4 regions of the Sphingomonas sp. STIS6.2 genome follow, and region 1 is predicted to be linked to each of the others. Evidence: riboswitches for the same ligand, from Rfam matches in the RefSeq annotation. Region 1 holds a riboswitch; each other region holds the start of a gene.

Region 1 (8,309 bases):
ATCACCCCGCGCATCGCCAATTTCGACGATCTCGATCCGCTGCGGCTCGACCCCGGCGTCACGTTGGTCATGGTCCCGCCCGGCGAACCGATCCCCGACGCCGACATGATCATCCTCGCGGGCTCCAAGGCGACGATCCCCGACCTCGCCTTTCTCCGCGCGCAGGGCTGGGACATCGACATCCACGCGCATCGCCGTCGCGGCCGCCCGGTGCTCGGGCTTTGCGGCGGCTATCAGATGCTCGGTCGCAGCATCGCCGATCCGGACGGGCTGGAGGGGCCCGCCGGTATCGCCCCCGGGCTCGGCCTGCTCGACGTCGCGACGATCCTGTCCCCCGCCAAGACGCTCGAGCGCGTCGCCGGCACCGCGATCGGCGCACGGTTCGACGGCTATGAGATCCATATCGGCGAAACCACCGGCCCCGACACCGCGCGCGCGCTCACGACCCGCGACGATGGCCGCCGCGACGGCGCGGTCAGCCCCGACGGGCTCGTCTCCGGCAGCTATGTCCACGGCCTGCTCGGCCTCGCGGATCAGCGCCGCGCGTGGCTCAGCCGGCTCGGGGTCGGTGCGGTAGGGCCCGACCATGCGGCGTCGATCGACGCCGCGCTCGATGCGATTGCCGAAACGCTCGAACGCCATCTCGATATCGATGCGCTGATCGCGCTGTCGAAGCTCGCGGGCTCAGACGCGGCCGGCAATGGCGAGCGCGACTAGCATCCCGGTCTCGACGAATTCGATCCCCGCACCGTGGCAATCGCCTGAAACGCCGCCGACCCGCCGGATCAGCCACCAGCCGAATACCGCGATCAGTGCAGGGGCCCCTGCAACGGCATGCACAGGCACCCCTAAACACCCTGTTACGCACCCCCAAAAGACCAGATCGTGCACCCTGATCTTCCCTGCCACCATCCCTCCCAGCCCGCCCTCCCGGAGCAGCGGCACCCACCGCGCCCAGCATAACGGCCCGATCCGCGCGAGCATCGGGACGAGAATCACGACCGCCCATCCCTGACTCGAAACGGCATGCAATAAGACAAGTTTTGCAAGGAGTTGCAGCGCGATCATCACAACACCGAAGCTGCCGATATGCGGATCCGCCATCACCGCGATCAGCCGGTCGCGGTCGCCATGCGCGGCACCCAGCCCGTCCGCCAGATCCGCCAGCCCATCCAAGTGCAAAGCCCCTGTAATCGCTACCCAAATAGTCAGCGCGGCGAGCGCACCGGTCCACGGATCGACCTGCGCGCCGACCCACCCCGCCGCCGCGACGACCACCCCGATGCACGCCCCGACGACCGGGTACCACCGGATCGCGGCGGCAAAATCCTCAGCGTTCGCAGCGACTTGCGGCATCGGCACGCGCGTCAAAAAGCCGAAGGCGACGACCAGCCGCTTCACGAAACCGGATCAGTCTGCAGCGCCACGATCTGCGCCGTCCGGTCCGGCCAGATCCGCAAACTAATCAGCGCCGCATAAGGCAAATCGAATGCCCAGAGCTCGCGCTGGCCGAACTCGCACAGCGTTTTCAGCGCCGCACGGATCGCCCCGCCATGTGTTACGATCAATGAGGTTTCGGGTGTAAGATCTTCTATCGCATCGGTAACTCTTGCGACCAGATTGCTCCACCGTTCCCCACCCGGCGGCGGTGCACCATCCGGATCGTCCCAGAACCGCTGCAACGCCGCAGCGTCGATCTCCGCCGCAGCCAGCCCGTCCCAATCCCCGAAATCCAGCTCCCGCCACCGCGCATCGGTCGTTGGAGCCAGCCCCCGCTCCCGCCCGATCGCATCCGCAACAGCCTGCGATCGCATGAGATCAGAACAGACGATCTTCTTGAAATTCAGCGGTTTTACCCGAGCCATACAGGCCGCCATTCCCTCCGCCGTGACCGGACTATCGGTCCGCCCCAGCATCCGCCCGGTTAGTTCAGGCGCGCCATGCCGCAGCAGGTGGAGCAGGAACGGCGCACTCACGCCACCGACACCCCCGCCTCGGCAAACGTCGCCATCCCGTCATGCGCCGCCAACGCCGACCGGATCACTCCCACCGCAACCGCCGCCCCGCTTCCCTCCCCCAACCGCATCCCAAGTCTCAGTAAAGGCTCGAGTTTCAGCGCGGCGAGCAACCGCTCATGCCCTGGTTCGGCCGAACAATGCCCCGCAATGCAGTGCTCTGTGATGCCAGGATACGCCGCCGCAATCGGTGCGATCGCCGCCGACGAAATGAATCCGTCGAGCACCACCGGCACCCCCGCCAGCCGCGCCGCCACCACCGCGCCGGCGATCGCGACGATTTCACGCCCCCCCACCCGCCGCAACGTCTCGAACGGCGTACGCGGGAAATCATCATGCCGCCCAATCCCCGCCTCGACCACCGCGATTTTCCGCGCGATTCCCGCCACATCAACCCCCGTCCCCGGGCCAACCCAGTCCGCGGCGGTTCCGCCGTAACTGCGCAGACACAGTGCTGCGGCCGACGTGGAATTCCCGATCCCCATCTCACCCACGACAAGCATGTCGAGCCCCGGCACGACGACGTCGGCACCGATGTTGAGTGCGGCGAGACACGCGGCTTCGTCCATCGCCGGTGCCGTCGTGAAATCCGCCGTGGGGGTTTCCAGATCGATGTCGGCGATGATCAGCTCGAGCCCGACGGCATCCGCCAGCGCATTGATCGCCGCGCCCCCACGACGGAAATTCTCGACCATCTGTGCGGTCACGGAGACCGGGAAAGCGCTCACCCCGTGCACCGCAACGCCGTGATTTCCGGCGAAAATCGCCGCCCGCGCACGCTCGAACCGCGGCCGCTCGCGCCCCTGCCAGCCCGCCATGAAGACCGCGAGGTCTTCAAGTCGGCCAAGCGATCCCGGTGGCTTGGTCAACTGTGTTTGCCGCAGCGATGCGGCCCCTCGCGCGGCTTCGTCTGCCGCAGGAAGAGCCCCCAGCGCCGCGTCGAACGCCGCGACCGTCGGGAACTGCCTCACTGCGCGACATAGCCGGCGGGGGGCGTCCGGGTGATGAAATGCCCCTTGATCCCGGCGGGCCACTGCCGAAACGGCACCTGCCCCTCCGCACTCTCCGCATGCAGCACGGCATAATCGAGGATCGCTCGCGCAGCCTCCTCATCCGGCGTGAAGCGCCCCAGCACATAGCCGATCTTCGCGGGCCCACGAACATGGATGGTGCAGAAGTCCTGGCAGGCGAACAGGCACGGCATCGCCTGCACCGCAATCCCGGCATAGCGCGGATCACTCGCCTGGACCGCCTGCAATGCTGCGACGAGTCTTGCACCGCCCCGCATGCCCTCGGCATCGTCCTTCGCATCGGTGGAAGCGCGGCAGGTGCTGCAGGCGACGACGGCCGCCCCGTCTTCGGCGGGAACCAGTAGATTTGGCATTGAAACCCCATGACATACGCGCCCGCGGCACAAGCCGCAGGCTGGTTATGTCGTCGCGCGGGTTTACCCCCGTCCGCTCGGCGCACCCTGGCCGGACGAAAGACGACCGCGACGGGCAGGTCTCCTGGCTCACGGGTCACAGCCCTTCGCGCCGCCTTCTCGGGACCGGGATCCCAATGGCATGATGGCACGATGGCTCGCCGCTTACAGTTGCAGGGGCAGCCGGGGTTCTCCCGTTCCCTTTTCATCCCCGTCGCCGGGGAACCTGTCGCGGTCAGAGGGATAGGCCGGGCGAGCGGCCCGGGTCAATCGCCCTGCGCGCTGTCACGCGTCAGCGGTACCACGACCGGTACGCCCTCGATCGATCCGAACCACGCCCGAACACCATAGGTCTCACGCAGCCGCGCCGGCGTCAGCACTGCCGACGGCGCGCCGTCGGCGACGAGCCGGCCCGCGTCTAGCACGAGGATGCGATCGCAATAGCGTGCGGCGAGCCCCAGATCATGCAGGACGGCGATCACCAGGACACCCCGCGCGGCCTGCGCCCGCAGGATCTCCATGACTGCGATCTGATGCGCGGGATCGAGCGACGCGAGTGGCTCGTCGACGATCAGCGCCGGCGCCTCCACCGCCAGCGCCCTTGCCAGCAGGACGCGGGCCCGCTCGCCCCCCGAAATCTCGGTCGCGACACGCGCCGCAAGCATGGTCACGTCCGCCGCTGCCATCGCACGGGCAATCGCATCACGATCCTGCTGAGAAATGCGCGACAGCGGTGCGAGATGGGGCAAGCGGCCCAGCGCGACGAGACGTTCGACGCTCAGCGGCCAATGAAGACTTTGACCCTGCGGCAGATACGCGACCGTCCGCGCGATCTCACGTCGCGAGCGCTCCGCCAGCGGAACCCCGTCGAGCAGGATATCTCCAGTAGCGGGAACCAGCCCGAGAAGCGCCTGGACCAGCGTCGATTTGCCCGCCCCATTGGGGCCGACGATCCCGATGAGCGCGCCGCCCTCTGCCGAGAAACTGACATCGTCGACCACGACCCGCCCTGCACGGCGGACGCTGAGGCGGTCCGCGGAGAGGGCTACCATAGCCGCCGCTCGCGGATGAGGTGGACGAGGAACACCGGCACACCGAGAAACGCGGTGACGACCCCGAGCTTGAGTTCGTTCGACGTCGGGATCACCCGGACCAGTACGTCGGCGAAAGTGAGCAACGCGGCCCCGCCCAGTGCGGAGGGGAGCAGGATCGCCGATGGCGAACGATCGGTCATCGGCCGGACGAGATGCGGGACGATCAGGCCGATGAACCCGATCGCGCCCGATACCGCAACCGCCCCGCCGACCCCGATCGCCACCCCGACCAGCATCCGCATGCGCGTCCGACGCAGATCGACGCCTAGCGCGCGTGCGCCATCCTCGCCGAGCGTCAGCGCGTCGAGCGCATGGCCGTCCCAGGCGACCAGCACCATGCCGAGCGCGATACAGGGCAGCGCCAGCGCGACATGGCTGAACGACCGGTCTTCGAGCGACCCGAGCAACCAGGTCATGATCTCCATCGCTGCAAACGGGTTGGGGGACAGGTTCAGCGCCAGACTGACCCCCGCGACGGCCAGCGTTCCAACCGCAATCCCCGCGAGGATCAGTGACAAGGCGCTTTGCGACCCGGCCGCCAGCACGAACAGCAACCCCAGCGCCGCGAACGCCCCGGCGATCGCCACGATCGGCAGCATCGCCGGATGAAGCTCCGCCAGCCCGAAATACAGCGCGATCACCGCGCCCAGCGATGCGCCGTTCGACGCGCCCAGCACCGATGGCTCGGCCAGCGGATTGCGCAGGAATCCCTGCAGCGCAGCACCCGACAGCCCCAGCATCGCGCCGACCGCGAGCCCTAGGATCGCGCGCGGCAGCCGAAGTTCGAACAGGATCGCGCGTTCGATCGGATCGCCCTGCCCGCTGAGCGCCCGCACGACATGCGCCAGCGGGATCGCCGCGCTACCCACCGCGACCGACGCGGCGCCGGCCAGCAGCGCAAGCAGCGCGAGGCCACCGACCAATCGCGCACGCGTCACGCGTTCCATAGTGCCAGATCCCACCGCATCGATTTCCGCCTAGCGCATAAGCGCCCGCTGCGGCAGGGCTTTGCGTATGCGCCGCCGCCGTCTCCTGACCATCCTGATCATCGCTGCCGCTGGCGCATCTGCTGCGGCGGCAGCGCCTCGACCGCCGGCGCGTATCGTTTCGCTCAACCTGTGCGCTGACCAGTATCTTCTGGCGCTGGCCGACCCCGCGCAGATCGTCGCACTGACCCGGTTCGCGCGTGATCCGAACATGTCCGCGGCCGCCAACGCCGCGCGTACCATCCCAGTCAGCCGTGGCAGCGCCGAAGACGTCCTGATGCTCCGCCCCGATCTCGTGATCTCCTCGCCGTTCCGACGCCAGACGGTCGCCGCAGTTCTCGCCGGCCGGAACGTCGCGACGCTCGATCTGCCCCCCGCTGACAGCTATACCGCGATCGTGACGCAAGTCCGGCAGGTCGCCGCAGCCATCGGGCACCCCGATCGCGGCGAAACGCTGATCCGCCGGATGGACACCGCGCTCGCACGATTGCCGCGCGCCCCGGGAGGTGGTCGTACGGCGGCCTATTATCAGCGTCGGGGTTTCCTGACCGGTACCGGCACGCTCGTCGACGAACTGATGCAGCGTCTCGGGCTGGCCAATCTCGCGACCCGGCTCGGCAAGCCGGCACTTTCGCAACTGTCGCTCGAACAAATGGCGCTGGCACGCCCGGACTATCTCGTCGTTGAGAGCGCCACCGACCGCGTGACCGATCAGGGCACCGAAATGCTGCATCATCCGATTCTCGACGGGATTCCCCGTCTGCGCATCCCCGAGGCGTGGACCGTCTGCGGAGGTCCCGCCTATGTGCTCGCCGCGCAAAGCCTCGCGGCGCAGTTGCGCACGCAGCGTCCAGCTAGTCCTCGCCGCGACCGTTAGAACTCAACGCCGGCCTGGGCCTTGACCCCGCCCCGGAACGGATGCTTGACCTGCCCCATCTCGGTGACGAGATCCGCCGCGGCAATCAACGCCTCGGGCGCGTTGCGTCCCGTCGCCACGACATGCGTCATCGCCGGTCGCGCCGCGAACCCCGCAAGCACCTCGTCGAGTGGCAGATAGTCATAGCGCAGGACGATGTTGATCTCGTCGGCGATGACCATCGCATAGCTCGGGTCGAGGATCATTCGGCGGACCTCGTCCCACCCTTCGCGCGCCACCGCGATATCGCGGGCCCGATCCTGCGTATCCCAGGTAAAGCCCTCGCCCATCGGCTTGAATTCGACCAGATCGGGAAAGGCGTCAAAGATGACCTTCTCGCCGGTCGTCATCGCACCCTTGACGAACTGTACGATCCCGACCTTTCGCCCATGCCCCATCATCCGCACCGCCATGCCAAGCGCCGCGGTGGTCTTGCCCTTGCCCGGTCCGGTGTGGACCATCAGCAGGCCCTTCTCGATCGTCTTGGCCGCGACGATCTTGTCCTGGACGACCTTCTTCTTGGCCATCCGCGCCGTGTGCTCCGCCTCGCTCCGCATCAGAATGCTGCCTTCACGCCGACATAGGCGCCGCGCCCCTGGCCAACATAGCTGAACACCTCCTCGTACCGCTCGTCGAACAGGTTTTCGACCCGACCGAAAACCGACAGCCCGGGCGTCAACTTGTACGCCGCGTTCAGGTTGACGAGGACATATTCCTGGAGCGAGACGCGGACCGGGACATAGCTCGGATCGGTATAGGCGTCGTCCTGCTGCCGGCCATTATACCGAACGGTGAGCGTTGCCGAGGCGCGCTGGTCGCGGCTGAACGCAGTCATGTTGACGCTGCCGATATGGTTGGGTCGCCGGATCTCCACGCCCCCGTCCTCGCGCGCCTTCAGATAGGTATAGGCGAGGTCGAAGCGCAGCTGCGGAATTGGCTGGGCTGTAGCAAACACCTCGACGCCATGCTGCGTCGATCGCGTGATGCGGTTGCCGGGCGTCGCGACGAAGTCGGGGGCAGGATAGGTGGTAAAGATCTCGTTCGTCAGCCGACTGTCGAAATAGGTCGCGCCGATCGTCGCACGATCCCCCCCGAAAGCCTGTTCGACCCCGGCTTCCCACCCCTTTGACTTTTCGGGCTTGAGGTTCGGATTGCCGATATAACGACCGTCGGAATAGCCGAAGAGATCGAAGTAGCCGGGGTTCTTCACGCTGGTACCGTAGGCACCGCGCACCCGCGTTCCGGTCGCAAAACGATAGCTCGCCTGCGCGCGGTAGGTGGTGGTGTCGTCGAACCGGTTATTCTCGTCGCGCCGCACCGATCCGCCGATCGCTAGCGCGTCGTCGATCACGACGTCATACTGTCCGACGATCCCGACATTGTCGGTGTGCCGCCGCCCTGTGAAGACGAACTCCGAAGGGACCGGACTAAGCGTCTGAAATTCCTCACGCTCGACATCGACTGCGGCGGTCAGCCGATGCCGGATGCGATCGGTGCCGAACCGGAAGGCGCTTTCGAACGATCCCTTGTACCGGCGTCCCTTGTTGCCGAAGCTCAAGGCATCGTCGACCAGCGCCCGGCGTGTCGTATCGGCAAACTGGCCGCTGAGCGCATTCGTCCACCGGCCATCCGCCAGCGCGAGTTCGGCGCGAACCAGCCCGTAATATGCCTCGACCGTGCTGCGCGCGCCTGGCGTATCGACGATCGTGCCGAACTGCGGGCCGCTCAATGCCGTGTCGTTGCTGTCGGCATCGGTATAGCTGTAGCGCCCGACGCCCGTGACCTTCAGCGTGTCGGTCGGCGACCAGCTGAGCTTGCCCGTCGCGCCGACGCTCTTCGCGCCGATGTCGCGCGATCCGCCCCGTGCGGTCGGCG
Region 2 (8,309 bases), on a different contig from region 1:
GGGGAAATTCCCGGGTTTTCGGCGCGGCGGCGATGGCCATGATGATCGTGAGCCAGCCCCGGGAATGTATCGATGCCAGCCCATAGTGTCTCGCGATCGCGGAATCGTCACCGCGTAACGGGCGCAGCCGTACGATGACGGAAGGACCTGATCCGATTCACGAGGTGCGCGAGCTCTGGTACCAGGAGGATGGCAGCGTCATCGTCTACAGCCATCAGGTCGTGCCGCGGCGGTGGTGGAACCGCCTGACGCGGCCGATCGGCGTGCTGCTGATCGTGCTCGCCGTCGCGTGGCCCGCATTGCTGCTATCTCATGGATGGACATGGCTGGGTCTGGCGTTTGCCATTGGCGACGTGTGCGTCGTGCTCGTCGGCCGCGATCTGATCCTGTGGGGGGCCAGGCGCTGGAGCGATCCGTAGGCAACCGCGCTTAGACGCGGAATCGGAAGGTCTGCGCAGCAGGGCGGGTGCCCTGACGGGCTTGTCGCTCGCCAGGGCACATCATGGAATGGCCGGCTCTGCCGACCAGCGGGTCAGTCGCCGGGGAGGGCGGCACCGGCGACTGCGAACAGATCCGCCGCGGAGTGGCGGGACAGGTCGATCGGAAACGCCGCGCTCATCGACACGCCCGCCGGCGCGTCGTTCGCATCGAAGCCGAGCGCGCGGCAGGCCGCCACGCTTGCCTTGGTCCGGCAGGCGAGCCCACCGCCATGTGCAAAGACGTTCAGCAGCACCCGGCGTGCGTGCGAGCGCGGCCGGATGCGCAGATCGGGAACGTCGGTATAATAGATCTCCAGCGCGCCGGGGCAGAGCCGGGCGAGATCGTCGAGCAGCGCCTCGCGCTCGTTCGGTGCGGCGGTCGGTTCGGTGCGCAGCGCCTCCTCGTCACCGTCGGTTTCATCGTCGGCCTCGCTCTCTCCGGCCAGATCTTCGACGGCGGGTGCGGGCCGGTCGGCGAGCAGCCGGGCGAGCCGCTCCTCGAACGCGACCGGATCGACCGCTGGCGCGTCGCCGGGTTCGGTGCCGTCGTTGCAGGGCGGCATGAACGCGGCAATGAGGTCCCGTTCGATCGGCGCCAGCCAATGCTTCTTCACCCATGCGCTCGGCCGCTGCCCGGGCTCGGGGAGAACGGTCGCGGCCAGGTCGCGCGGCAATTGGAGATAGGAGAAGCCGAGGTGATCGAGCATCGTGGCCTCGTTCCCCGGCCCGAACACATCCCAGTGTGCGGCTGCGAGCTGCGCCTTGGCGAAGGTGCAGCTGCCACCCTTGCGCTGGAGAAGCGGGCTTTCATCGCCGTTCAGTGCCAGCATCGCGACGATCGTCTCGATCGGTCCGTTGGGCTCTGCGGCGGCGAGCGCACGCAGATGCTTGAGATGTCGACGGGCGAAGGTGACATAGGGCGAGCGCAGCGTCTGATAGGTGACGTGCTTCTCCCAGCGCTCGAGGACCGATCCGCCGAAGGGCCGCTCGGCCTTGCCGGCATATAGGCCGACATAGACGAGCCGGTCGTCATGGAACATGCCGTAGATGCCGGGCCCGCGCAGTGCCTCCGGCTCCCCCGCCCAGGGTGCCCGCGGCACGGCGCGCAGGTTCATCCATGCCGGCTTGCCGAGCGTGGGCGGCACGGGACGCAGGGTAAACAGCTCGGAAGCCCGGTAAAACGGCATGCGCAATGTCTCCTCATGGGGTGGCCATGCGGCTTAGGCGGGCGCGCGCGCGAACGGCTATCCGGGGTTTTCCCGGGGGGCGACATCGCCGGCGGCCCGTCCCAAGGGCTGCCGGCCGCGGGGCGCGCTAGAAGCCGACGCGAAGCGAGAAGTCGACCGCGCGGGGACGGCCGAGGACCCATTGCTGGTTGTTGTACGTGCTGATCGCTGAGTCCCGGTCGAACAAATTGTAGCCGTGGATATCGACCGCCAGGCGCGGCGTTACCGCGTACGATAGCGTGGCATCGACCATGGTGTAGCTGGGGACGCGGAAGCTGTTCGCATTGTCTGAATAGCGTCGTCCAACGTAGCGCAGCCCGGCGCGTGCTTGGAGCGCACGCGTCGCGTTCCAGCGCAGCCAGAGATTGGCGAGCCTCTCGGGCACGTCCGGCGGGGTATTGCCGTCAAAGCGCGTGCCGCCGGAGACGAAGTCGTCGAACGTCGCGTCGAGCACGCTGCCGTTCGCATCGATGCCGACACCGTACGGCAGATCGAGCGATACCGCGGCCTCGATACCCTTGGCCGATCGCTGGCCGACCTGCTCGACCGGGCTCGTCGGGGTCAGCTGTGCCAGCAAGCGCTTCTTGACGATGCGGTAGGCGGCGAGGGTGGCGGTGCCGCGACCGTCGAGGAACACGGCCTTCGCGCCGACCTCGACCTGGTCGCCAACCGCGTTGCTGAACTGCACCTGCCCGGTCGAATAGGTCGTCAGCGTCCCCAGCGGGTCCACGCCGGTGGCATATTGCGCATAGAGCGACACCGTCGGGATAGGCTGATAGACGCTTCCGACCCGCCAGGTCAGATTGTGCAGCCGCTTGTCGAGCACGAACGTCTCGGTGCCGGCGCCGCCCGGATAGTCGATCGACCAGCGGCGTATCGTGTCGCGCTCGTAGCGCACGCCACCGACGATCGAGACGTGCGTGCCGAGCTTCAGCCGGTCCTCGGCAAAGACCGCATATTCGGTGGTCCGCGTCCGATAGCGCGGTGCGATCCCCTGGGTGTCGACGATCAGACTGGGATCGAACGCGAAGGGATCGACCTCCGAAACCTGCGGGTCAGACCCGAAATTGTGGGAGTAGGTCAGTTTGATGAGGTTGACGTCGAAGCCCATGACAAGGTCATTGCCGACGCCATCGGCAATCTGTGTTCGGAGCGTCACGCTGCCCTGATCGCCCCATTGCGTCTGATCGTGGACGATGCCGGTCATGTCGGTGCGCAGGATGCCGCCCGGCGTGCCGGTGTTGCCGCTGCCGTTGGCGCAGACGCCGTCCGCGGCGATCCAGCAATAGGTTTCGAGATTGAGCCAGGAGCGTTTGGAGGTGAGGCGATAGGCCTGGTTGCTGACGGTGACCGCATCGCTCGGCGTCCAGTCAACCTGCAGGCTGGTGCGGTTGTCGCGGTATCGGATAGAGCCGTCGCGTGTGTTGTAGTTGCGTTCCCGGATGCGGTCGTCGAGCCGACCGTCGATCAGCGGTGTGCCGAAATAGCGCATCGGCTTCTGGTCGCCATAATCGTCCCGCACGGTGACGACGAGCGTGTCGGTCGGCGCCCAGCGCAGCGTGCCCGACACGGCATGGCTGCGCGACTGGCCGCGATCGACATAGCCGTCCGATCGGCGATAGCTGCCGTCGATGCGGTAAGAGAGGCGCTCGGTGATCGGCCCCCCTGCGCCTGCCGCGAGATGGAAGCTGTCCTGCGAGCCATAGCCGATCTCGCCCTCCACGTGCGTCTGCTGCGTATCGGGTTTGCGCATCACGACATTCACCGCGCCGCCCAGTGCGCCCTGGCCGTAGAGCACCGAGGCCGGGCCGCTCAGGATGTCGATCCGCTCGACCATCCACGGATCGGTCGGAAAGGTGATCGTGCCGGCCGCCGGGAACAGCCTGATGCCGTCGATGAGCTGGAGCACGGATCCCTGACCGCTGAAGCCCCGCGCGGCGAGCGCGGTACCGCCATTGCCGGGATTGCCCGCATTGCTGATGCCCGGTGCGCGGCTCGTCGCGTCGATCACCGACAGGTCGCCGCGCGCGCGGATCGTGGCGCCGTCGATGACCGAGATCGTCGCGGGAGTCTCGAGCGGCGTGAGGCCTAGGCGGCTGCCGGTCCCATTCGGCGTGGTGAGCGTGTCCTGGGCATGTTGTCCGACGATCAGGATGTCCTTGGTATCGGGATCCGGAACGGACTGGGCGTGGACTTGTGCTGCGAAGACAGGCGACAGAATAGCCCCCGCGAGCGCGAGGCGAGACAATAGGAACGGCATTACGGTAATCCCCCGGGCGTCTGGCGAACCCGGCAGGGACCTCCCGCGAACGGCCGACATCCGCGCCAGCCGGACGCGATTGCGACCGGCACGCATGCCCGTGCGGTCCCCACCGCACACGTCGTCGCTCGACGGAGTACCGTGCCGCGGCCACCCCCTGGGCCAGGCAAGAGCGACCAGACGCCGGCAGGTCTCCTGGCTCACGGGTCCTCGCACGATGCACGGCCTTCCCAGGCCCTCATGACGAAACGTCTGGCCCAGTGGCTGCCCCTTCCTTTGCAGGAAGAAGCGAAATGCATCTCGCTCGCCGCTTACAGTTGCAGGGACAGCCTCGGCTTCAGGTGGCGAACCACCCTCACCGCGTTCCCTATTAAGCCCCTTTCGGGGCACCGACGCGATCATGCCGCCCTGCTCGGATCGAACAGGTCAGCGGCGCCGGTCTATCCCGGTCAGGATCGTTCGGCAATCGTCCGGCGAGCGGCGCGATGGCGGCTCGATCGTCCCGCTCGATTGCTGTGATCCAGAAGCTCCGTTTGGCGCGATGCGCGTCCTCGATCAGGAGGCGGCGGTGCCGCACGCTCTGTGCGGAAATGCCACGCTGATGGCATGCAGGATTAAGGGATCGAGATGAAGAACGTGAAGAGCCGTCAGGCCGTGACGGCGATGCTGCTGGCTGCGACATCGGCTGGTGCCATGATTCAGCCGGTCGCCGCGCAGACGGTGGCGCCGGCCGAGACGCAGGCGGAAACCCGCATGACGACCGCGGCGGCACCGTCCAGCGCCGGCAAGCCCGCGCTGGCGCAGGCCGGGGTTGCCGGCACCGTCGAAGCCAAGGGTGATTCAGCCAGTGTCGCCGCGCCGCAGATGACCCGCGACAATGGTGCGCCGATCGGCGAGAACCGCCACTCGAAGGCGGCGGGCGACCTTGGCCCCGTCCTGCTCGAGGACACGACGCTGATCGAGAAGCTCGCACGCTTCGACCGTGAGCGCGTGCCCGAGCGCGTCGTCCATGCCCGCGGAACCGGTGCCCACGGCGTGTTCACCGCGACCGCGGACATTTCGAGCATCACCGGTGCATCCTTGTTCATGCCCGGCAAGCAGACGCCGGTGTTCGTCCGCTTCTCGACCGTGATCCACCCCTCGGGCAGCCCCGAGGGCATGCGGGATCCGCGCGGCTTTGCGACCAAATTCTATACCGATCAGGGCAATTGGGATCTGGTCGGCAACAACCTGCCGATCTTCTTCATCCGCGACGCGATCCAGTTTCCGGACATGATCCACGCGCTCAAGCCCTCGCCGGTGACGAACAAGCAGGACCCCAATCGCTTCTTCGACTTCTTCTCGGCCACGCCCGAGGCGACCAACATGCTCGCGCATGTCTATTCGAACCTCGGTACGCCGGCATCCTACCGGACAATGGACGGCAACGGCGTCCATGCCTTCAAGCTGGTGAATGCCAAGGGTGAAACGGTGTTCGCCAAGTTCCGCTGGATCAGCCGCCAGGGCGTGCGCAACCTGAACGGCGCGCAGGTGGCGACCGCGACATGGAACTACCTGACCGATGATCTCTATGGCGAGATCGGCAAGGGCAACTTCCCCGTCTGGGACCTGATGGTGCAGACGATGTCGGCGTCGGCGTTCGCCAAGCTCGACTATAATCCGTTCGACGATACCAAGGAATGGCTGGGCGTGCCGTTCCGCAAGATCGGCGAGATGACGCTCAACAAGGTGCCGACCAACTTCTTCGACTATACCGAGCAGTCGGCGTTCGCACCGGCCAACCTCGTGCCGGGGATCGAGGCGTCGCCGGACCGGATGCTGCAGGGGCGGCTGTTTTCCTATTCGGACACGCAGCGCTATCGCATCGGCGCCAATGCGATGCAGTTGCCGGTCAATCGTCCGCTCGCGAGCGTCGTCAACAATTACCAGGACGGCCAGCTCGACCACGCCAACCGCGCGTCCGACGTGAATTATTTCCCGGCGGCGACCGCGGCAAAGTCGACCGATGCCCGCTTCCGCGCCGCGCCCTATGGCATCGACGCGACCGTCGATGCGAAGCCGATCGCCAAGACCAACAACTTCGCCCAGGCGGGCGAATTCTACCGGGCGCTGAAGCCGCAGGACAAGGCGGATCTGGTGACCAACCTGGCGGGTGATCTCAATGTCGTGACGTCGGCGCGGACGAAGACGATCATGGTCAGCTACTTCTACCAGGCGGACAAGGACTTCGGCACGCGCCTGGCAACCGCGGTGAACGTGCCGATCGCCGACGTGTCGCGCGCGGTGGCGGACTATCGCGCCGCCAACCCGGGCCAGGGCGCCCGCTGATCCCGGGGCAGGGGGTGCGCGACGGCGCGCGCTTCCTGCCATGGCAGACTTCAAGGAATCGAGACCGACGATGCTGACTTATCTTGCCGCGCTGCTCGCCGCAGCCGGTCCACAGGCCGCTGCGACCGAGCGACGCACGCCCCCTGCGGTCGCGGCCTTGCCATCACCCGAGCGTCGCCAGCAGCTGCTGTTCGAGGCGGCCCGGCTCGGCCGCACGGACATGATCGATCCGCTGCTCAAGGCCGGCGCCGACATCAATGCCTATGACGAGCGCGGTTTCACGCCCCTGATCCTGGCGGCGTATAACGGACAGCTTGCCACCGTGGACGCGCTGATCGGCAAGGGCGCCGACGCCTGCCGTCCGGATCGCGACCAGGGCAACAGCGCGCAGATGGGTGTCGCGTTCAAGGGCGAGGATGCGATCGCGGCACGGCTGCTGAAGGCAGGGTGCGACGTGAACGCGCGCAATCATGCCGGGCAGACCGCGCTGATGATGGCGTCGCTGTTCAATCGGCGGGCGCAGGTCGAGCTGTTGCTGGCGGCGGGTGCGGACCGGACGATCCAGGATGCGGCGGGACGATCGGCAGGTTCGGTCGCGGCCGGGCAGGGCAACGCCGCGATGGCGGAACGCGTGAAGCGCTGACGCAAGTCTTCGGGCGTCCCGGGTGCCGCAGCGGGCCGTGTCGCTGCCGTTCCGCATTGACGCGGCGCGGCATCCGGGGCCATCGCGTTGGCCATGACCAAGAGCAAGGGACGCACCGGCGCACACGCGCGCGCCAATATCCAGCCTGCGCCGACAGCCGCCGAGCTCGACGCAGCCAAGCACGAGGCCGTCCAGATCGAGGGGCGGCTCGCCGGCCTCGCGGCCGGGCATCCGTCGGTCAAGATATGGAAGGCCCGCCTCCGAGCCGCGCAGGCGGTGATCGCTCGCGCGCCGCGCGACTGAGACGCTCACGCTAGTGCGGCCGGGTCTGGATCACGGCGCACCGATGTTCACGATCACACCGTCAGCAGATGTCAGTCGCGGGATTTACTCCGACAAGTGAAGCCGATAGCCTGTGTCTAAAGACGTGGCTGGGAGAGTGACATGGGTTGGACGCGTCGCGGTGCGCTAGGCGCGGGGATCGCACTGGGGGCGGTGCCGCCATTCGCCCTGGCGGCGGCGGATGCAACCTCGGCAGCGACCCCCTTTCCGCTGTCGCAGGTGCGGTTGCGGCCGTCGATCTTCCTGACGTCGGTGCAGGCGAACCAGCGCTATCTGCTGTCGCTCGATGCGAACCGTCTGCTGCACAATTTCCATGCCGGGGCAGGGTTGCCGACCAAGGGCGAAGTCTATGGCGGATGGGAGTCGCGCGGGATCGCCGGGCATTCGCTCGGCCATTATCTCAGCGCGCTGTCGCTGGTCTATGCGCAGACGGGGGACCAGCAATTCCGTGACCGCGCGGCCTATATCGTCGCCGAACTCAAGGCGATCCAGCGGAAGCAGGGGGATGGCTATGCAGGCGGGACGACCGTCGAGCGCGACGGCAAGACCGTCGATGGCAAGGTCGTGTACGAGGAGCTGCGCAAGCGGGAGATCCGGTCGACCGGGTTCAGCCTGAATGAAGGGTGGGTGCCGCTGTACACCTATCACAAGGTCATGGCGGGCGTGCTCGACGCGCACCGGCATGCCGGGCTTGCCGATGGTTTGGCCGTCGCAATCGGGCTCGGGACCTATCTCGGCACGATCCTGGAAGGACTGAGCGACGTCCAGGTGCAGGACATCCTGCGGACCGAGCATGGCGGGCTGACCGAATCCTATGCCGAGCTGTACACGCGAACCGGCAATCGCCGCTGGCTGACGCTTGCCGAACGGTTGCGGCATCACGCGATCGTCGACCCGCTCAGGGACGCGCAAGACGACCTCGCGGGTCACCACGCCAACACCCAGATCCCGAAGATCGTGGGGGAGGCGCGGCTGCATGAGCTGACCGGCGATACCGACCATGCCAGGGCCGCCCGGTCGTTCTGGACGAT
Region 3 (8,309 bases), on a different contig from region 1:
GATGACGGTGCTCAATCCGGGGGACCGGCACCCGTGGCGCGATCCGCCGACGCTGGCGCGGTCGTCGCGACGGTCCGGTGCGGGGGGCGATCAGCGCGGGGTGGCCGGGGGTGTGGCCGCGGTCCGGTTTCGGTTGCCGGGCCGGGGGTGGTCGGAGCGATAGGCCGCGACCGGAGTGTCGGGTTGTGATCCTGCGCGGCAGGGGCCCCCGACTGGCGCTCGCGCGATTCCGAAACCCGGACGTTTGTGCCTGGGCCCGTTGGCCAGCGCGTCGGATCGACATTTTCGTCGGTCCGCATTTTGCTGAGAGGTTTGCCTAGCCGATCGTCATCTGGGCCTCGATTAAAGCCCAAAGTCGTGGAGGGTGGCGTGCCTGGCTCTGGATCCTGACTTTCGTCAGGATGACGGAGGAGGTGGGACTGGGCCTGCTGGTTTAATGCGAGTGCGGCCTGCTTCCACCGTTAGCTCCGTCCGGGGATGCGGGACGGTGGCCAACGTTGGAGCTGGATTATACCGGTCTTATGCAAAGCAAGCGGCTACTAAGCCCGCCAATATTCGACGCTTGTCGGCGACGCGCTTTTCGTGGCGATGTCATTGGTCGCGGTTCATCGAACGCCACACCCGCCGGTTGCGCGGCGGTGATTATCGCCAGCGCCCCCAGCATTCGTCAGTCGTAGCGGCGCAGGATACCCGACAGCTTGCCCTGAACCCGGACCTGAGCGGGCGCATAACGCTGCGGGTCATAGGCGCGGTTGGCCGGGTCGAGCCGGACCATCGCGCCCTCGCGGCGGAAATATTTCAACGTCGCTTCGCTGTCCTCGATCAGCGCGACGACGATTTCGCCGTCGCGTGCGATCTCGGTACGGCGGATCAGCGCATAATCGCCGTCAAGGATGCCGGCTTCGACCATCGAGTCCCCCGAAACCTCCAGCGCATAATGCTCGCCAGTGCCGAGCAAAGCGGCCGGGACGGCAAGCATCGAACTGCCTTCAAAGGCTTCGATCGGCACGCCGGCGGCGATCCGGCCATGCAGCGGGATTTCGACGACATCGTTCGCCGCGATGCGGTCGGGCGATGCGGGCGTGGCGCTGGCCGTGTCCGGCGCAGATACGGTGCCGGCCGATGCCTTAGCCTCCGACTTCGGCCCCGACTTCGCCGCAGTCTGTGCAATTGCCGCCTCGGGACGCTCGGGCATCCTCAGCACTTCGAGCGCGCGCGCCCGGTTGGGCAGGCGTCGGATGAAGTTGCGCTCCTCAAGCGCGCTGATCAGACGGTGCACGCCCGATTTCGATTTCAGGTCGAGCGCGTCCTTCATCTCCTCGAACGAGGGCGACACGCCCGTCTCGGCGAGGCGGTCATTGATGAAGCAGACAAGCTCGTGCTGCTTGCGCGTGAGCATAACGGTTCTCCGTCCGGAACAGACGAGGAACTTCTATGGAACACCTGCAGCTTCGTCAAGCGGTGACGTCAAGCGATGACGAGGATTTCCGCCGAGTCGCCCGCCCTCGCCGCCGGCGCGTCGCCATCGCGGATGATCAGGCAGGACGAACGGGCGAGCGTCAGCAGCATTGAGCTGTCCTGGATAGTCGAGGCATAGGCGCGACCGTCGCGCAGTTCGGCGCGCATATAGTCGGTCCGCGACTGGTTGGGCGGAAGATCCTCGCCGAGCAGCGCGTGCGTCGTCTGCGGCAGGGGATCGCGCGCGCCGAGCATGTGCGCGACGACGGGGCGGACGAACAGGATCGCGGTGACGAAGGCGGAGACGGGATTGCCCGGCAGGCCGAGCAGCATCGTCCGGCCAAGCGTACCCGCCATCATCGGCTTGCCCGGGCGCAGCGCGATCCGCCAGAAGTCGATTGCCCCGCCGGCCGCCTCGATCGCGGGGCGGACGAGGTCGTGATCGCCGACCGACGCGCCCCCCGTGGTTACCAGCAGATCGGCGTCGACCCCGGCAAAGGCGTCACGCAGCGTGTCGAGCCGGTCGGGGAGGATTCCGAGATCGATAATGTCGACGGGCAGGTCGGCGAGCATCGCGGCGAGCATGATGCCGTTTGATTCCGGTAGCGGGACGGGGTCGCTGGTCGAGCCGGGCGGAACGAGCTCGTCCCCCGTCGCGGCGACCGCGACGCGCAGCCGGCGGCCGACCGACAGCGTGCCGTGTCCGCCGGTCGCAGCGACCGCGATGCGCGCGGGCGTCAGCCGATCGCCGGCCGCGATCAGCCGCGTGCCGGTCGCGAAGTCGAGCCCCTTGCGGCGTGTGTTGCGGCCTTCAAAGGCGGGGCCTTCGCCGTCGAGCATCAGCCGGTCGCCGTCGCGCGCGGCCTCTTCCTGAACAAGGACGGTATCAGCGCCGGGCGGCATCGCCGCGCCGGTGAAGATGCGCGTCGCCTCGCCCGGGGCGAGCGTGCCGGCGAAGGGGCGGCCGGCCGCGCTCTCGCCGATGACGGTCCAGGGGCCGGGCAGATCGGCGTAGCGGATCGCATAGCCGTCCATCGCCGAAAGGTCGGTCGCAGGCTGGGTGCGGCGGGCGAGAATGTCCTCCGCCGCCCAGCGACCCATCGCGGAGCGCAGCGGCACGGTTTCGGCCGGCACGCGCGATGCCATGGCGAAGAGGCGGGACTGGGCTTCGGCGACGGGGACGAGAGGGCGCATGCGGGCTCCGTTCAGCGGGGCGATGAAGGTCTGCGCTGCTCGCACGAATGCCGCGGGGCGGAAAGCGGGCAACGCCGCGACCGGCAGGACACCGGTCGGTTATGCGATCAACGTACGAGGTAAGGCAGACGTTGCGGTGAGATGGGACGACATGCCCGGCGGCGGCCCGCATGCAAATCCTGTCGTCAGCGTAGGCAAAACACGCTAGCCCTGTGGCGCAGGTCCGACGCAAGCCGGATCCGCACAGATCGCGTCGGTGCCCTTCGGGGCTTGAATGGGAATGCGGTGCGGGGTTCGCCCCAAGACCGCAGCTGTCCCTGCAACTGTAAGCGGCGAGCGACACGCACGCGCCCCCTGCGACGGGGGCAGCCACTGGGCCGATGGCCTGGGAAGGTGTGCGTCGAGCCTTGACCCGCGAGCCAGGAGACCTGCCGGCGTCTGGTCGCTCTTGTCCCGGTCCAGGGGGTGGCCGAGGCACGGTGAACGCCGTCTGAGCGACGACAATGCGGCGGGGGCCGCATCGGCGACGCATGCCGGCCGCTCATGGCGTCCGGTCGGCGCGCGTCCCGGTCGTTCGCGGCAGGCCCCCGTCCTCGTCGGACGCCGGGGATGTGCCAATGACCAAGATCATGACCGGGCGGACCGCCGGTCGTTCGACGCGACACCGGATCGGCTGGATGTTCGCGATGCTGGTGGCGGCCAATATCGCCGCCTGGGGATGGGCGTTCGCGCTGTTCCAGGCGCAGCCGCTGATGCTGGGCACCGCGATGCTCGCCTGGGGGCTGGGGCTGCGCCACGCGGTCGATGCGGATCATATCGCGGCAATCGACAATGTGACGCGCAAGCTGATGCAGGATGGGCAGCGGCCGATCGGGGTCGGCTTCTGGTTCGCGGTCGGCCATTCGGGGATCGTCCTGATCGCCGCGGTCGGAATCGCGCTGACCGCGAGCGCGCTGTCACAGTTCGAGGCGTTCAAGCAGGCGGGCGGGGTGATCGCGACGCTGATATCCGCGCTGTTCCTGTTCACGATCGCGGCGATGAACCTGATCATCCTGCGATCGGTGTGGCGGACCTTTGGCCATGTCCGCGGCGGGGGGCGCTATGTCGAGGAAGACCTCGACCTGCTGCTCGGCAATCGCGGGCTGCTCGCGCGGCTGTTCCGGCCGATGTTCCGGCTGGTCACGCGCAGCTGGCACATGGCGCCGCTCGGGTTCATGTTCGGGCTGGGGTTCGACACTGCCACCGAAGTCGCGATCCTCGGCCTGTCGGCGAGCCAGGCGGCGGACGGGCTGTCGATCGGCACGGTGCTGGTGCTGCCGGTGCTGTTCGCGACGGGCATGGCGCTGGTCGACAGTGCCGACGGGGTGGTGATGCTCGGCGCCTATGAATGGGCGTTCGTGAAGCCGATCCGCAAGCTCTATTACAACATCACGATCACGCTGATCTCGGCGATCGTCGCGATCGCGATCGGCGGGATCGAGACGCTCGCGCTGCTGGCGTCGAAGCTGGGGCTGAGCGGGGGCGTGTGGGACGTCGCTTCGGCGCTGGGCGAAAATTTCAACGGGCTGGGCTTTGCGATCATCGCGCTGTTCGTGGCGTGCTGGGTGCTGAGTTTCGCGATCTACCGGTGGAAGCGGTTCGACGAGATCGAGGTGGTGCGGGGCTAACAAACAGCGTCGTCATCCTGCGCTCGACCCGGCACCCAGAGCCAGGCACCGCATTTTGTTTGGCTCTGGGTCCTGACTTTCGTCGGGATGACGGAGGTCAGGTGCATTGGCACAACCGCCAAACTCCTCTAAACCCAACCCCGAGGTTTGGTTCTACCGAACCTCAACAGATCGCGCCGGTGCCCTTCGGGGCTTGAATGGGAATGCGGTGCGGGAGGTTTGCCTCCCAATGCCGCGGCTGTCCCTGCAACTGTAAGCGGTGAGCGAGACGCACAGGCCCCCGATGCGGGGGCAGCCACTGGGTCACGGGACCTGGGAAGGCGTGCATCGAGCTTCGACCCGCGAGCCAGGAGACCTGCCAGCGTCATGGTCGCTCTTGCCTTGATCCAGGGGATGGTCGCGGCACGGTACTCCGTCTGAGCGACGAACGCGTGCGGCCGTCAGGTCGTGCGCGCGTGTGGCTGCGGGCGTGCGTCCGTCCGTGGCTGTCGTTCCGACGCCCGGAGAGTATCGCATGACCGACCCCCAGCCGACCCTGGCCAAGATTCCCGTTACCATCGTCACCGGATTCCTCGGCGCGGGCAAGACCACGCTGATCAGTCATCTGATCCGCAATGCCGGCGGCCGGCGGCTCGCGGTGATCGTCAACGAATTCGGCACGCTTGGTATCGACGGCGACATCTTGAAGGGGTGCGCGATCCCCGATTGCCCGGCCGAGAATGTCGTCGAGCTCGCCAATGGCTGCATCTGCTGCACCGTCGCGGACGATTTCATCCCGACCGTCGAGACGTTGCTCGCGCTCGACCCGCGGCCCGACCATATCCTGATCGAGACGTCGGGGCTCGCTTTGCCCAAGCCGTTGCTCAAGGCGTTCGACTGGCCCGCGATCCGGTCGCGGATCACGGTCGACGGGGTGATCGCGCTGGCCGATGCGGAAGCGGTCGCCGCGGGACGGTTCGCGCCCGACCTCGCCGCGATCGAGGCGCAGCGCCGCGCCGATCCGAGCGTCGATCACGAGACGCCGCTCGCCGAGGTGTTCGAGGACCAGCTCGCCTGTGCGGATCTGGTGCTGCTGACCAAGGCGGATCTGGCGGGCGAGGCGGGGGTGGCTGCGGCGCGCGCGGTGATCGCGACGGAGTCCCCGCGTGCGTTGCCGGTGATCGCGCTGACCGACGGGGTGATCGATCCGCGTGTCGTGCTGGGGCTGAACGCGGCGGCGGAGGACGACATCGCGGCGCGGCCGTCGCATCATGATGGCGCGGACGACCACGAGCATGACGATTTCGACAGCATGATCGTCGACCTCGGCGAGATCGCGGACCCGGCGGCGCTCGCCGCGCGGATCGAGACCCTCGCGCGCGACGCCGACATCCTGCGCGTGAAGGGCTATGCCGCGGTGACGGGCAAGCCGATGCGGCTGCTGGTGCAGGCGGTCGGTGCGCGGGTGCGGACGCAATATGACCGGCCGTGGCGCGGCGACGAGGCGCGACAGACGCGGCTGGTGGTGATCGCCGAGCATGACCGGATCGACCCTGCAAGGATCCGGGCCGCGCTTCAGGGCTGACGGCGATGCACGTCGTCTTCCGCGAAAGCCACGGGCTGGAGGAGAGTGCGGTCCCGCAGGACCTCGCGCAGAGCCCGGCGGATCTTGTCGTCCTGTCCTTTTCGGACGGGGATCTCGGCGCGTTCGCGGCCGGGTGGCGGCGTGCGGCGGCGAACGGGAGCCCGCTGCCGTCGCTCCGGCTCGCCAACCTGTCCGCGCTCGCGCATCCGCTGTCGGTCGATACCTATGTCGAGCGAACGCTAGCGGGGGGTGAAGGGGCGAAGGGGATCGTGATCCGGCTGATCGGCGGGCGGTCCTACTGGTCCTATGGGTTACAGCAGGTCGAGGCGCTGGCGCGGGCGCGGGGGATCGCGCTGGCGGTGCTGCCCGCGGACGGGCGCAGCGATGCGCGGCTCGATGCGGCGTCGACGGTGCCGGTGTCGACGCTGCGCCGGCTCGCCGCGCTGTGCGACGATGGCGGCGCGGTCGCGGCGCAGGCGGCGCTGGCGCAGATGGCGCTGGCGGCGGGGCTCTATGCCGGGCCGGTCGCGGGGGTGAAGACGGTTCCCGAGGTCGGTGGCTGGCAGCCGCGCGACGGGGTGACGTGCCCGGCGGCGTTCGCGATGACCGCGACGCGGCCGCGAATCCTGCTGATCTTCTACCGCTCCTATCTGACCGCCGCCGATCTCGACCCGATCGAGGCGCTGCATGCCGGGCTGAGCGGGGCGGGGTTCGACGTCGTCGGGCTGTTCGCGCCGTCGCTGAAGGCGCCGGGCGCGGCGGGGTGGCTCAAGCGCTGGGTCGTTGCGCTGCGTCCGGCGGCGATCGTGAATGCCACCGCGTTTTCCGGCCGCGGCGCCGATGACAGCTCGCCGCTCGACGAAGCGGGGGTGCCGGTGTTCCAGGTCGCGCTGGCGACGTCGGACCGCGCCGCCTGGGCGGGGTCGACGCGCGGGTTGTCCCCCGCCGACCTGGCGATGCACGTCGTCCTGCCCGAAGTCGACGGACGCCTGTTCGCGGGCGTCGCAAGCTTCAAGGAGGACGGCGTCCGCGACGACGCTCTCGGCTATGCGCGCCGCGAGCACCGGGCCGACCCCGAGCGGATCGCGGCGATCGTCGCGCGCGTCATCGCGTGGGTGCGGCTGGCGACGCGACCGGTCGCTGAGCAGCGGCCCGCGGTTGTGCTGTCGACCTATCCGGGCAAGGATTATCAGATGGCGCATGCGGTCGGGCTCGACGCGCTGGCGTCCGCGGACGCGATCGTCGAGGATCTGGCGGCGGCGGGCTATGCGACCGGCGGCGCGGCGCCGCAAGCGCTGGCCGAGGCGCTGGAGACGGGGCGGATCGCGTGGCCGGTCGCGGCGTATCGCGCGGCGCTTGGAGCGTTGCCGGCCGTGTTGCGCGATGCGCTCGAGGAAAGCTGGGGCGCGCCCGAGGACGATCCGGCCTGTATCGACGGCGCGTTCGAGTTCGCGGCCGTCGAGCGGGGGGGCGTGGTGATCGCGCTCCAGCCCGAACGCGGGCGCAGCGCGGCGCGGGTCGGCGAGTATCACGACCTCTCGCGCTGTCCCCGTCATGCCTATGTCGCCTTCTATCTGTGGCTGCACGCGCGCAGGACCGATGCGCTGATCCATGTCGGCGCGCACGGGACGCTCGAATGGTTGCCGGGCAAGGCGGTCGCGCTGTCGGGGGAATGCTGGCCCGAGGCGCTGACCGGGGCGATGCCGGTGCTCTATCCGTTCATCGTCAACGATCCGGGCGAGGCGGCACAGGCACGGCGGCGGATCGGCGCGGTGACGATCGGCCATGTCCCGCCGCCGGCCGCGACGACGCGCAGCGGTGCGGGGCTGGGGCGGCTCGAATCGTTGCTCGACGAATTTTCGACCGCCGACGGGCTCGACCCCGCGCGTCGCGACCGGCTGCAGCGCGACATCGCCGACGAGGCGCGCGCGACCGGGCTGGCGGCGACGCTGCGGCTCGACGAGGAGGCGAGCCAGGCGGAGGCGATCACGCGGATCGACACGTTCGTGTGCGACGTGAAGGAGAGCCAGTTCGGCGACGGTCTGCACGTCTATGGGCGTGGTGACCAGGGCGAGGCCGAGCGCGACGGGCTGCTGAGCGCGTTGCGGGGCAGGCGGATCGCGGCGGGGCCGTCGGGGTCGCCGTGGCGCGGACGCAGCGACGTCCTGCCGACCGGGCGCAACCTGTATGCGACCGACGCGCGCGGCGTGCCGTCGCGCGCGGCGCATGCGCAGGGCGTGCGGCTGGCCGACGAGCTGGTCCGCCGGCATCTGCAGGACGAGGGCGACTATCCGCGCGCGCTGGTCGTCGACCTCTGGGCGTCGGCGACGATGCGGACCGCAGGCGAGGAGTTTGCGATGGCGCTCCACCTGCTGGGTACGGAGCCGGTCTGGGATCACGCGTCGGACCGCGTCACGGGGGTCGAG
Region 4 (3,664 bases), on a different contig from region 1:
TCCATCCCAGCCAGATGCCGCTTATCGACGTCACCCCGCCTGCGATCGAGAACAGCCAGAGCAGCATATCCCGGGCCGGCCGGTACATGGTGAGCACGCCGAGATCCCATTTATGGAGGAGGTCGAATGCCCAACGGTATGCCCGTTGCCGCTTATCGACGGTCTTCAGAATCTCTCCGGTGGCGGGATCGATATAAAACCACGTCTGTGGCGGATCAGCGAAACGCAGCCGGAGCACCGGCAGCTGTGGCAGGGTTGCGACCGCATACCAATACGCATCAGGCGTCGTCAGGCGGTCGATCGCGATCAACCGCGTGCAGCCTGCCAGACGACGGACTCCAGCCATCAGGGCGTGCGTGGTCGGGCTCGACGGGGTAAGCATGACCGCATCCAGAGCGGATCGCCGGCCGTCACGATAGGCGAGCAGCACAAGCGGCGTTCCGGCATTATCAATAAGTTGCGCGATCACTGCACCGGAACCTACGGCGCGTAGTCGGTCGAGCGATACTACCGGCATCTGATCGGATGCCTGATAGACGCGCATCGCGGCCTTGACCGGTTTTGTCCCACCAAACAGATGGCCGGGGTCGACCGACAGCCACCCGCTGAAGATCCAGGCGATCAGGAAGACACCACCAACCATCCCTGCGATATGATGCCAGAGCATCCAGCCGTTATAGGGCGTCATCCGTCCGCCCCTGAAGCGGCGTGCGCCGATGCGCGTCCGCAAGATGCCGATCCACATGCCCGCTACCGCGGCAGCGATACAGGGGCCTGACACCCACAGCACGACCTGACGCCAGGCCGATTGATCCTGTCGCAGCACCGTCGGATAAAGCCAGTGCGGCACCGAACCAAGCCAGTTCCAGAACCTCTCGCGGCGGGTTGTTACCTGCACGACGGCGCCCGTACTCGAGGAGACATAGGCCTCCGTGCCGGACGCGTCGGCGAGCGCGACCTTCCAGACCGGTCGATGCCGGTCAAAGCCACCCGCAACCGTCCACTGATCGCGTGCCAGATGATCAACGCGCTCTACAGTTGCATGTGCAAAGCGACCGGCGACCCGAGCGGCATACAGCGCGTCAACCAGCGGCAGAACTGACCCCCGATGGGCTGCGACCGTCACATGCGATCCATCCCACTGTGCGACGCGCCAGACAGGCGTGCCGTCGCGCATTTCGAGCATAAGCTCCTGCGGTAGATATCCACCCTCAAGCGGTGGCGGTACGTCCACCGCTGCCCAGTCGATAGCCTCGCTCCCGGTCAGCTTCTCAGCTGAAGAGAGGGAGGGATAGGGCACGTAGAGCATCACCAACCCGGACAGGAACCACATCGCGAAGAACAGGCAGCTGGCAATGCCGACCCAGCGATGAACAAGGTAAAGCCAGCGCCGGGCAGTCTTGCCAATTGCGCGCCCGCTCACGGCGTCAAAGACGGACGTCAAGCGAGCCGTGGACCGAACCGCCACGCAAGCGAGGCGAGACAATAGGAACGGCATTACGGTAATCCCCCGGGCGTCTGGCGAACCCGGCAGGGACCTCCCGCGAACGGCCGACATCCGCGCCAGCCGGACGCGATTGCGACCGGCACGCATGCCCGTGCGGTCCCCACCGCACACGTCGTCGCTCGACGGAGTACCGTGCCGCGGCCACCCCCTGGGCCAGGCAAGAGCGACCAGACGCCGGCAGGTCTCCTGGCTCACGGGTCATCACACGATGCACGGCCTTCCCAGGCCCTCATGACGAAACGTCTGGCCCAGTGGCTGCTCCTTCCGGTTCAGGAAGAAGCGAAATGCATCGCGCTCGCCGCTTACAGTTGCAGGGACAGCCTCGGCTTCAGGTGGCGAACCACCCTCACCGCGTTCCCTATTAAGCCCCTTTCGGGGCACCGACGCGATCATGCCGCCCTGCTCGGATCGAACAGGTCAGCGGCGCCGGTCTATCTTGACGAAGACCATCCGGCAATCGGTCGGAGCGGCCATCACAGAGGTCAAAAGGCAAGTCGGTGCCCCTTAACGAAAGGCGGTAACTGGGAAGGAGCGAATACGTCGCTAATGTCCGGCTATGCGTCTGGCCGGAAGCCGTAGGGCAGGGCGTGTCCGCCCAGTTGTAGCCGTTCGAATGCTCATCGGCCTTGCCTGGTAGGCGACGTTCCGACAGGCTGTCGAATTGAGGGTTTGGTACTGACTAGCCGCCTGGACTGGTCAGACGTACGCCGGCCCAAACTGTATTAAGGGGGGCTGCTGATGTGCCGTCGACGCAATGTGATATTGTGGGCGCTTTCGCTGGTTCTTCCCTTGGCGCTGCCCGCTGCAGCACAGGGGCCGACCCATGCTCTGGCTCCTGCTCTCGACGCCGGCGGACGTCGCGCGATTGTGGAAGAGTTCGCTCGCGCGATGCGCGACCATTACATATTCACTGAGCGGGCCGAGCAAGTGGCGAAGAGGACGACCGACGCGTTTGCTTCAGGCAAGTACGACGATGCCAGAACGGCGGGAGAACTCGCGGCCCGGTTGTCCGCTGATGCGTCCATCGTGACCCACGACAAGCACCTTAGCGTGTTCTCGATGCAGGAGCCGCGACCGCCGCGAGGCGACGGTCCACCGGCTGAGATGCCCGCCGCGGACGCCGGAGTGACTCGCGCCGACATCCTAGCGGGCGGTGTTGGATATATTGAAGTGATTGGCTTTCCACCAATCAGCTTCTCCAAAAGGGCGGTTGACAAGGCCATGACCTCCCTCTCAGGCAGTCGTGCTCTGATCATCGATGTCCGCCGTAACGGCGGCGGAGACCCGGGGGCCGTTTCATACCTCGTCAGCTTCCTGGTTCCGCCAGGCCGGGCGATCAATGACATCGTCTCACGCGTGGCAAAGACGACTGAGACAACGCGAGAAAGCTACCGATCCGTTCGCACACCGGTGTCCTTCTTCGACATCCCTGTCTACGTTCTCACCAGCAAAATGACCTTCTCTGGCGGTGAGGAGTTCGCCTACGACATCCAAGCGCTCAAGCGAGGAACGTTGATCGGGGAGACAACAGGGGGCGGGGCCAATCCTGTCGGTCCGGTCGATATCGGTCACGGTGTTATCGCCATGATTCCCTCTGGCAGAGCGGAAAATCCGGTCACGAAGACCAATTGGGAAGGCGTTGGTGTTCGGCCAGATGTGTCCGTTAATGCGGAGAACGCACTTTCTGCGGCGCTGGCGAAGGCAGGGTCAAAGCCAGTCGCCGATATCGCGGCGGCGTCTACAAAAAGGGTTTTTAGCCCGCGAACAGCCCAGCTGGCTGGATCAGACGCAGCAATCCGCAGGCTTATCGGCGCGATTGCAAGCGGAACTACGATCCAAGACCTTGTGACCCCCCAGCTCGCTTCCGAGATCCAGCCGCAGATCACTCAGAATCGGACTGAACTCGCTAGTCTCGGCCGATTACTCTCGGTAGACTTCTGGCGTCCTACCGCGTTTGGTGGCGATGAGTTCAAGCTCACGTTCGCCAATGGACGGCGCAAAACGATAGTGTCGCTAGATGATCAAGGGAAGATTGCGGGCATGCTCCCATTAGCTCCGTTAAGTCCGGCTGAGTAAGCGCCAGCCCGTCGAACGGCTTAAACTCATTTGCATGAGCAGGGTTTCTGGCAATTCGAGCGTTTCGCCGGTCGTCCCCAA

Evidence for each region. A riboswitch is a leader RNA that binds a small molecule or an ion and turns the genes downstream of it on or off. The one in region 1 is predicted to bind cobalamin.
Region 2: linked by a shared signal. The riboswitch ahead of sphst_RS06345 (TonB-dependent receptor) and the one ahead of sphst_RS17205 (DUF1636 domain-containing protein) in region 1 are both predicted to bind cobalamin.
Region 3: linked by a shared signal. The riboswitch ahead of sphst_RS08205 (HoxN/HupN/NixA family nickel/cobalt transporter) and the one ahead of sphst_RS17205 (DUF1636 domain-containing protein) in region 1 are both predicted to bind cobalamin.
Region 4: linked by a shared signal. The riboswitch ahead of sphst_RS13680 (hypothetical protein) and the one ahead of sphst_RS17205 (DUF1636 domain-containing protein) in region 1 are both predicted to bind cobalamin.

Annotation. Positions count from the first base shown of each region.
Region 1 is NZ_JPDP02000159.1:518,043-526,351, forward strand. It holds gene sphst_RS17185 (cobyric acid synthase) at 1-717, shown strand, start outside; gene cobS (adenosylcobinamide-GDP ribazoletransferase) at 685-1,401, opposite strand; gene sphst_RS17195 (histidine phosphatase family protein) at 1,398-1,976, opposite strand; gene cobT (nicotinate-nucleotide--dimethylbenzimidazole phosphoribosyltransferase) at 1,973-2,986, opposite strand; gene sphst_RS17205 (DUF1636 domain-containing protein) at 2,983-3,399, opposite strand; cobalamin riboswitch at 3,497-3,683, opposite strand; gene sphst_RS17210 (ABC transporter ATP-binding protein) at 3,705-4,490, opposite strand; gene sphst_RS17215 (FecCD family ABC transporter permease) at 4,484-5,479, opposite strand; gene sphst_RS17220 (ABC transporter substrate-binding protein) at 5,547-6,395, shown strand; gene cobO (cob(I)yrinic acid a,c-diamide adenosyltransferase) at 6,392-6,991, opposite strand; gene sphst_RS17230 (TonB-dependent receptor plug domain-containing protein) at 6,991-8,309, opposite strand, start outside.
Region 2 is NZ_JPDP02000041.1:24,605-32,913, forward strand. It holds gene sphst_RS06335 (hypothetical protein) at 135-419, shown strand; gene sphst_RS06340 (hypothetical protein) at 533-1,666, opposite strand; gene sphst_RS06345 (TonB-dependent receptor) at 1,794-3,965, opposite strand; cobalamin riboswitch at 4,134-4,372, opposite strand; gene sphst_RS06350 (catalase) at 4,593-6,293, shown strand; gene sphst_RS06355 (ankyrin repeat domain-containing protein) at 6,364-6,936, shown strand; gene sphst_RS06360 (hypothetical protein) at 7,030-7,239, shown strand; gene sphst_RS06365 (glycoside hydrolase family 127 protein) at 7,381-8,309, shown strand, end outside.
Region 3 is NZ_JPDP02000041.1:421,340-429,648, forward strand. It holds gene sphst_RS08190 (ComEC/Rec2 family competence protein) at 1-163, shown strand, start outside; gene lexA (transcriptional repressor LexA) at 668-1,399, opposite strand; gene sphst_RS08200 (molybdopterin molybdotransferase MoeA) at 1,468-2,652, opposite strand; cobalamin riboswitch at 2,890-3,102, shown strand; gene sphst_RS08205 (HoxN/HupN/NixA family nickel/cobalt transporter) at 3,282-4,319, shown strand; cobalamin riboswitch at 4,480-4,696, shown strand; gene cobW (cobalamin biosynthesis protein CobW) at 4,834-5,883, shown strand; gene cobN (cobaltochelatase subunit CobN) at 5,889-8,309, shown strand, end outside.
Region 4 is NZ_JPDP02000116.1:59-3,722, reverse strand. It holds gene sphst_RS13680 (hypothetical protein) at 1-1,444, opposite strand, end outside; cobalamin riboswitch at 1,667-1,907, opposite strand; gene sphst_RS13675 (S41 family peptidase) at 2,246-3,583, shown strand.